2 regions of the Arthrobacter sp. P4_F10 genome follow, and region 2 is predicted to be linked to the other one. Evidence: predicted binding sites of a transcription regulator. Region 2 holds the regulator's gene; the other holds the start of a gene.
The links. Region 2 encodes LexA, which represses DNA repair genes until DNA is damaged. Its sites were predicted from a motif close to TCGAACANNTGTTCGA; they were not measured.
Positions count from the first base shown of each region.

Region 1: AC1DR1_RS00920 (hotdog fold thioesterase) is a predicted target of LexA. The motif match lies at 1,973-1,988, and genes of this name have one in related genera.

Region 1 is NZ_JBFUJJ010000001.1:194,802-199,195, reverse strand. It holds gene paaK (phenylacetate--CoA ligase PaaK) at 1-1,325, opposite strand, end outside; gene AC1DR1_RS00920 (hotdog fold thioesterase) at 1,342-1,860, opposite strand; gene AC1DR1_RS00915 (cupin domain-containing protein) at 2,084-2,533, shown strand; gene AC1DR1_RS00910 (acyl-CoA dehydrogenase family protein) at 2,648-3,844, opposite strand; gene AC1DR1_RS00905 (MaoC/PaaZ C-terminal domain-containing protein) at 3,848-4,342, opposite strand.
Region 2 is NZ_JBFUJJ010000013.1:44,655-49,048, forward strand. It holds gene AC1DR1_RS14315 (histidinol-phosphate transaminase) at 1-540, opposite strand, end outside; gene AC1DR1_RS14320 (LysM peptidoglycan-binding domain-containing protein) at 628-1,056, opposite strand; gene lexA (transcriptional repressor LexA) at 1,420-2,169, shown strand; gene AC1DR1_RS14330 (ATP-dependent DNA helicase) at 2,228-4,381, opposite strand; gene hflX (GTPase HflX) at 4,374-4,394, opposite strand, start outside.

The DNA of each region.
Region 1 (4,394 bases), on a different contig from region 2:
GCCTTGGGGCGCATGTCGTAGATCCGCCGCAGCTTGCCGTTGGACCGCTCCAGCGAGCCGGGCTCGACGACGTCGACCGTGCAGGAGGAGCCCACATGGATCTTGATCTGCTGCTGCAGGACCTTGGCGGCCGCCGCCGCGCCCTCGGCCGTGACGGCGTCGCGGCGCTCGATCTTGACGGTCATCTGGTCCATCCGATGGCCCTCGGGCCGGGTGAGCTCCAGCTGGAAGTGCGGGCTGAGCTCGGGGATGCGCAGGGCGATCTCCTCGATCTGTGACGGGAACAGGTTCACGCCGCGCAGGATGATCATGTCGTCGCTGCGGCCGGTGATGCGGCCCATGCGGCGGTGCGCCGGGCGCGCGGTGCCCGGCAGCAGCCTGGTGAGGTCCTTGGTGCGGTACCGGATGATCGGCAGCGCTTCCTTGGTGAGCGAGGTGAAGACGAGCTCGCCCGGCTCGCCGTCGCCCAGCACCACCGTGGGGTCGAAGGCGTCAATGATCTCTGGCCGGAAGTGGTCCTCCCAGATGTGGCTGCCGTCCTGCGTTTCCACGGCTTCGCCGGCGACGCCCGGGCCCATGACCTCGGAGAGGCCGTAGATGTCGCAGGCCTTGAGGTTCATGGTGGTTTCGAGCTCGTGCCGCATTTCCTCGGTCCACGGCTCGGCACCCAGGACCGCGTACTTCAGTGACGTTGAGGCCGGGTCGATGCCCTGCTTGATCATGGCGTCGGCAATGGTCAGCAGGTACGTGGGGGTGGCCAGGATGGCGTCGGGCTTGAAGTCCTGGATGAGCGTGATCTGGCGCTCGGTCTGGCCGCCGGAGATCGGGATGACGGTGCAGCCGAGGGCCTCGGCGCCGGCGTGGGCGCCCATGCCGCCGGTGAACAGGCCGTAGCCGTAGGCGTTGTGCACTTTCATGCCCGGCCGGACGCCGGAGGCGCGCAGCGAGCGGGCCACCAGCTTGGCCCAGTCGGCGAGGTCCTTCTTGGTGTAGCCCACCACGGTGGCGCGGCCCGTGGTGCCGGAGCTGGCGTGGATCCGGGCGACCTCGTGCTGCGGCACGGCGAACATGCCGAAGGGGTACTCGAGGCGGAGGTCCTCCTTGGTGGTGAAGGGGAACTTGCCGAGGTCGGAGAGTTCACGCAGGTCCGTCGGGTGGACGCCGGCCTCGTCGAACTTGCGCTTGTACAGGGGGACGCGGTCGTAGGCGTAGGCCACCGTGTGCTGCAGGCGGCTGAGCTGGAGCGCCTCGAGCTCGTCGCGGGAGATGGTCTCCTCGCGGTCCAGGACAGCGTCAGTTGTGGCGGCGGCAGTTTCTTGGGTCATCAGTGGTTCCCTGTTTCTATTTCTTGGAGATGGTGCGGCTGCGGCCGCGGAACTCGGCGATGAGTTCGCCCGGGAGGATATCGGTGGGGAGCTGGCCCGGAAGGGTTGCTGCGGGGGCCGCGCCGGCCGGTGCCGCCGTCGGGATGCCCGCGCCAGGATCGGCGGCGTAGATCTGGATGTCGTACAGCCCGCTGCGTCCTGTGCTGGCGCGGCGGTTCGCGACGGCGGTCAGCACTTGTCCGCGGAAGGCGGGTTTCAGGAAGTTGATGTCGACGCCGGCAGCAACGGTGATGTTGGAGTCCTCGCCCGGGAGCGGATTGGCCGGGTTGCAGGCCAGCGCGAAAGCCGTGTCGCCGAAGGCGAAGATCATTCCGCCGTGGGCCATGCCGAAGCCGTTGAGCATTTCCTGCCGGAGCGTCATGCGGATCGTGGCATGCCCGTCGTCCAGCGCGAGGACTTCGATGCCCATCCATTCCGAGGCGTAGTCGTCTTTCAGGATGGGGTGGGTGCCCCCGGAAACCGTCAGTTCAGCCATGCGTCGTTGCCTCCAGCTTTATTTACCGAATGTTCATTAGGTAATCCCATTTTGGGCCACGCTGTCAAGAGCCGYTAGTCGTTGGTGCTACTGCTGGGACCGAGATGCATAAACGAACAAGCGTACGTCTTGACTCGCTGGTGTGAAGGACACATACTGAATTCGGGCCCCGGCTGCAATGACGAAACCGGCGGCAACTCAAGAACCTTGGAAGGGATTTGCCATGACTGAAGTGGCCTTTGACATCAACCGCAACGTGGACCTGTTCCGTGTGAACCGGGCAGACGAACTGGCCGCCGCGCCGGGACAGACGCTGAATGCCCGCCGCATCTCCGGCGTCAGCAAGGAAAGCAGTCCCGTTGAGCGACTCTGGTTCGGCAAGGTCTTCACCGGTCCCGGGGAGATCTCGGATGCCCATCACCACGGGGAGGCCAACACGGGAGGCTATGTGCTCAAGGGCCGTGGCTTTATCCGCTACGGCGAGGGCTACGGCCAGATCGTCTACCTGGAAGAGGGTGACTTCGTCTTCGTGCCGCCGTTTATGCCGCACATCGAAGGCAACGCCAGCATGACCGAGGAACTGGTCTGGATGACCACCCGCACGCCGGACAACATCGTCGTTAACCTGCGCGACCAGGACGTCGTGGACCTTGAAATCGACTACCGGTCCTGATTTCCCCCAACAAAAGGGCGGCTACCGAAAGGTAGTCGCCCTTTTGTTGTCGTTGGTCCAAATATAGGGCGGCTACCGAGCAGGTAGCCGCCCCATGTCGTGGCTAGGTGCCGGTCAGAAGGACCGGGGAAGTCCCAAGTGCTTCTCGCCGATGTAGTTGCGCGTCATCTCGTCAGTAAGCGGCGCGAACGTGTACAGCCGGGCATCGCGGAAGTAACGCTGCATGGGCAGGCCGCGGAAGAAGCCCCAGCCGGCCATGACCCGCATGCCAACATCGGTGGTGGTGGTTGCCGCGTCGGACGCTGCGAGCTTCGCCATGGCGGACCAGGTCTCATTGGTTCCCTCGCCGCCGTCGGACGCTTCTGCCGCCTGGCGCAGGAGGAGCCTGGCGGATTCAATTTTCACGCTGGCATCCACCAGATTGTGCTGGAGCCCCTGGAAGGAGCCCACGGGGCGGCCAAAAGCGTGCCGCTGACGTGCCCATCCGACGGCGGTTTCCATGGCTCCGCGGGCGATCCCCAAAGCCACCGCGGCCCCATTGAGCCGTTCGCCGTTGAGCGTATCCAGAACCTGGCGGAATCCCCTGTCCAGTTCACCCAAGACGTTCGCTGCCGGGACCCGCACGTCGTCGAGGTAGACGTCGCACTGCGCGAGGCCGCGGATGCCCATGGTGTCGATGGTTTCGGTCCTGATCCCGGGCGTGGAGCGGGGGAGCAGGAACATGGTGATGCCGTCAATGGCGGAGCGGGTGGTTTCGCTGGTCCGGGCCAGGAGGATCAGGTAGTCCGCGTCCATCGCACCGCCGATCCATTTCTTCTGTCCGGAGATGGAGTAGCTACCGTCCTCCAAGCGGGTGGCGTTGGTCTTCATGGCCCGGGCAACGTCAGTTCCGCCGTCGGGCTCGCTCAGTCCGAAGGACATCTTGGCTTTGCCGGCATGCAGCGGAGCCAGGAACTCTTCCTGCTGCCGGCGATTGCCGTAGGTGTGAAGGAGCTGGACGCCCATGTACTGGACCACCATGCTCACGGCCACCGATGTGGGGCCGGCGCCGAGTTCCTCAAGAACCACCGCCTGCGCCTGGTGTTTGGGTCCACGGCCGTGGAGCTCGCCGTCGAGCTTGATCAGACCGGCGGCGCCAATCTCGCGGTATAGCTCGACGTCGTATTCTTCGGCTTCGTCGAACTTGTTGAGCCGCTCCGGCGTGACGTGCTCGGCGAGCATGGCGCGCACACGTGTCCGCAGCGCTGCGAATTCGTCGGGCTCGGAGATTTCGGCCGGCGGTGCCGGGCGGAAATTGTCCTGGATTGTCATGGCCTACTTCCTTTTCATGATGAAGCTGCTGCTGAACGTCATGACGGTGGAACCGTCCTGTTTCAGTACGGAGTAATCGATTTTCCAGATGCCCTGGTCCGGCTTTTTGGTCTCGCGCGCCATGGCTACCGTGGCCTCAACATGGATGGTGTCCCCGATGAACACCGGGGCGAGGGCACGGACCTCATCCAGGCCCAGCCATGCGACCACGTTGCTGAAATACCCCGTTTGGGTCATCAGGCCCAGGCCCAGGGACATGGTCAGCGGCCCGTGGGCGATGCGCTGTCCGAACGGCGTCGTTGCCGCATAGGTTTCATCCAGGTGCAGGGAGACGAGGTCGCCGGTGAGGCCCGCCCACTGGACCAGATGTGCATCCGTGATGGTCATACCTGCCGTGCGGACCACGTCGCCTGCCACCAGATCTTCCCAGTAGTGGTCAGGGCGGCCTTTGGGTTGCGGCAGGGTGGTGCCGGCCAGTTGGGGATCGATGCTGTGCATGTCTCTCTCCTGTTCGGGTGAATGAGGTCGGAGCCTAGGGGAATCGTAAGTC
Region 2 (4,394 bases):
GACATCAAGCCCCAGCCCCGTACCGGTCGGGTTGTTCGGGGAGCACAGGAAAACAATGTTGGGCTGAAGCTCGCGCACCTGCCGGGCCGCCGATTCCGCGCTGAGCCCATAGTCCGCGGCGCGGGCACCGACGATGTACTCCGTATCCGTGCCGGAGGCCAGCAAGGGGTACATCGAATATGTGGGAGGGAACCCGAGGGCCGTCCGGCCGGGGCCGCCGAATGCCTGGAGAATTTGCTGAAGGACTTCGTTGGATCCGTTCGCGGCCCAGATATTCTCCGCGTCCAGGCCGTGGCCAAGGTATTCGGCGAGGGCCTCGCGCAGTTCGGTGAACTCGCGGTCCGGATACCGGTTCAGCCCGGCAGCGGCGGAGCTGACGGCCTCGGTGATCGCCGCGCGGACATCGGCCGGGACACCATGGGTGTTCTCGTTGACGTTGAGCAGGATGGGGACGTCCAGCTGCGGCGCACCATACGGACGCAGGCCACGCAGATTGGTTCGGAGGGGCAGTCGGTTGAGGCGCTCAAGCTGGTCAGTCACGTGACCAGTTTAAGTGGTAGCGGGACGGGCACTGAAACTGTGACGTCCGCGACTGCACTTGGGGGATGTTGCTTGGCTTGGCGGGTACTACTTGGACGGGACGAACAGCTGCTGGCCCGGCATCACACGGGCGGCGTCCAGGTTGTTCAGCTGCACGATATCGGCCACGACGTCGCGGGGATCGCGCTCCGGAGCCACCGACCCTGCAATGGCCCAGAGGGACTCCCCCGGCTGCACCGTCACGGTGACAGTCGGCGTCAGCGAGAGCTGGTCAGCGGAATCCGCTGCTTTCGCGGGAGCGTTGAGGAATCCGCTGAGCGACAGGATGAACGCCGCCAGAAGGATCAGCGGGACACCGAAGAAGACGAAGCGTCCGCGCTGGGTGAGCCGGAGCGGCGGCTGCTTCGGCCGGCGGCCGGAAACCGCGGCCCCCGCCCCGCTGCGGTGGTGATTCGTGACGCCCTGAACAAAGACGCCCTGAACAAAAGTGTCTTGAAACGCGCTTGAAGCTGACATGAACTGAGCCCTCCTGGACCATACGGTGCCGCCCGGCGTACTCCACGTACTCGCCGCCAACCGGCCGAACCTTCGAACATAGAACCGAACAGCGGATCCGAAGTGGAAACCTCGAAATCGAACACATATTCGAACCTTGCTCGTTCTGTTTTAGCACTTACTAACGAACGATGTCGAGACTCGCTAGAACAAATGTTTGAAAAAGCCCTGCGGCTGGCCTATTTTTGAGGGACAGGACAACCACTAACGAACTCCCTGTGTGAATTCGTTAGTAGTTGATCAGCAGGGTCTGACATTTCAGGCCGGAAGGTCCCGGTGACAGCAGCCACGGCAGCCGGGCGGAACGGAAAGGCGTTGGCGAACATGGCAGCACAAGCCACCGGCGGCAGGGCCACCTCACGGAGCCCGCAGCCCGCCCGGGCCCCCAAGAGCCTCACCGTCCGGCAAAAGAAAATCCTGGAGACCATCCAGCGGTCCGTCACGGACAAGGGCTACCCGCCCTCCATGCGCGAGATCGGCGACACCGTCGGCCTCGCCAGCCTGTCGAGCGTGACCCATCAGCTCTCCCAGCTTGAAAAGCTCGGCTACCTGCGGCGCGATCCGAAGCGCCCGCGGGCCATGGAAGTGCTCATGCCGCTGACCCTGGACGAGGGGACCACACCGATTTCGGGTGTCGGGAAGTCCAGCGGCCTGCGGGCCGTCGGCGGCCTCTCGGTGTCTGAGCTCGCCAGCGCCACCGACACGGCAATGGTGCCGTTCGTCGGACGCATCGCCGCCGGCGGACCCATCCTCGCGGACCAGGTAGTGGAGGACGTCATGCCGCTGCCCCGCCAGCTCGTGGGCCATGGCGAACTCTTCATGCTCAAGGTGGCTGGCGACTCGATGATTGATGCCGCGATCTGCGACGGTGACTGGGTGGTTGTCCGCCGCCAGGGTGACGCCGTGAACGGCGACATCGTTGCCGCCCTGCTGGACGACGAAGCCACGGTCAAGACATTCCGCCAGCGGGACGGCCACACCTGGCTGCTGCCGCAAAACACCCAGTACGAACCCATCCTCGGCGACCACGCCGTCATCATGGGCAAGGTCGTCTCGGTACTCCGCTCCCTCTAACCATCCCCGGCGAGGCCGCCGGCTTCAGTCCCGGCCAGCTCCCGCTTCAACGTGGGACTCAGCCGTTCGCGGAGTCCTTCGCCAGGCGCTCCAGGGCAGCCATGGCTATCGATGAATCGGTGGTGGGCCAGAACGGCGGAAGCGCGGCGCGGAGGAATCCGCCGTAGCGCTCCGTGGACAGCCGCGAATCCAGCACTGCCACCACGCCCTTGTCCGACGTCGAACGGATCAGCCGTCCGGCGCCCTGCGCGAGCCGAATGGCGGCGTGCGTGGCCGAGACGGACATGAAGCCATTGCCGCCCGCCTGGGCGACGGCCCGCGAGCGTGCCGTCATCAGCGGGTCGTCCGGCCGCGGGAAGGGAATCCGGTCTATAACCACCAGCCGGCAGGACACCCCAGGAACGTCGACGCCCTGCCAGAGGGACATTGTGCCGAACAAACAGGTGTCCGGCTCGTCGGCAAATTGCCGCACGAGCGCCGTCATGGTCGACTCCCCCTGGCACAGGATGCTGAGGCCCAGCCGGGGCCGCATGGCCTCGGCGGCTTCCTCCGCCGCGCGCCGCGAGGAAAACAGGCACAAGGCACCGCCACGGGAAGCGCGGATCAGCTTCTCCAGCTCATCCAAGGCCTCGGGGGAAGTCCCGCGGCCGGGTTTGGGCAGGTGCCGGGCGACATAGAGGATGCCCTGCTTCGGATAGTCGAACGGGGACCCGACGTCGACCCCGGTCCAGCTCGGGGCGCCATTGCCAACGAGGCCGAGGCCTCCGGCTGCAGGCTCGAAGGCAGCGCCAATGGCCAGTGTGGCCGAGGTCAGGATGACGGTGTGGTCCGCGAACAAACCCTCGCGCAAACGCCCCGCGACGCTCAACGGGGCAACATTGATCAGGGCCGGCGCGCTCTCGTCAGGCTGGGAGTAGCCCTGCACCGGGTCGAAGCTGCTGTTGCGGGAGAACCACACTACTTCGCGGTTTTCGCGCGCGGCCAGGAGGCGCTCACAGAGTTCCAGGATGACCATCAGGCGTGAGCGCGCCAGCTGGCGTCCGCCGTCGGCCGTCGTGGAGCTGTCGCCCTTGGAATCGGACAGGGCGGCGCGGCACGCGTCGCGCAGTTGGTCGATGCAGTCCAACTGCCCGCTGTTCAGGCCGTTGGGCATCAGCCCGCTGGGGACCCCGTCGATGGCCAGCTCCAGGTGGGCTGCGGCATTGTTCAGCGCGTCCACGGTGATGCCCGTATGTTTCCGGGCCCCGGACGCGGCTGCGTGCACCATTGCCACGGAGAGCTGACCTGAGACCGCGCCTGTGACGCGGTCCTGAAGTTCGTGCGCCTCGTCCACCACCACGACGTCGTACTCGGGCAGCACCGCCAGGCCCTCGAAGGCGCTGACGGCGAGCATGGCGTGGTTGGTGACCACGACGTCGGCGTCGGCGGCGTTCTGCCGTGCCAGCTCGCTGAAACATTCGGCCGCGAGCGGGCACTTCTGCGCGCCGAGGCACTCCATGGAGGTAACCGAGACCTGGCGCCAGGCCCGGTCCGTGACGCCGGGCATGAGCTCGTCGCGGTCCCCCGTCGCGGTCTCCTCGGCCCATTCGCGGAGGCGGACGACTTCCTTGCCCAGCTGGGAGGACGGCCCGCCAAGCGCGGCAGCGAAATGCGGCACGCTCGTGTCCTCGCCAAGGGAAAACAGCTGTCCCTCGGAAGGTTCTTCGGACGGGAAACCGCCCTCGAGTTTGTGCCGGCACACGTAGTTGGACCGGCCTTTCACCAGGGCGACCTTGACGGGCCGTTCCAAGGCAGGGGTGATGGTCTTGAGCAGCCTGGGCAGGTCCCGGCCCACGATCTGCGTCTGCAGCGCCAAGGTTGCGGTGGACACCAGGGTGGGCTTGTTGCTGGTCAGCGAATGGGCGATCAGCGGAATCAGGTAAGCCAGCGATTTGCCGGTGCCGGTGCCGGCCTGGACCAACAGGTGGTCGCCGCTGTCTATCGCGCGCGCCACCTGCCGGGCCATTTCGTGCTGGCCATCGCGGCTCTGGCCGCCCATGCCGGACACGGCACGGTCGAGAAGTTTCACCACGAACTCCTCGCCGGCCGCACCGGCAACCGAATCGGCGTCTGCAGTTCCCGCGTCCGCGGGTTCAGCGTCGGGCAATTCAACGTCCGCAGGTTCAACGTCCGAAGGTTCGGCCTCAGCCCTGGTCACCGCTGCCTCAGTCATTGCTGATGAAGGG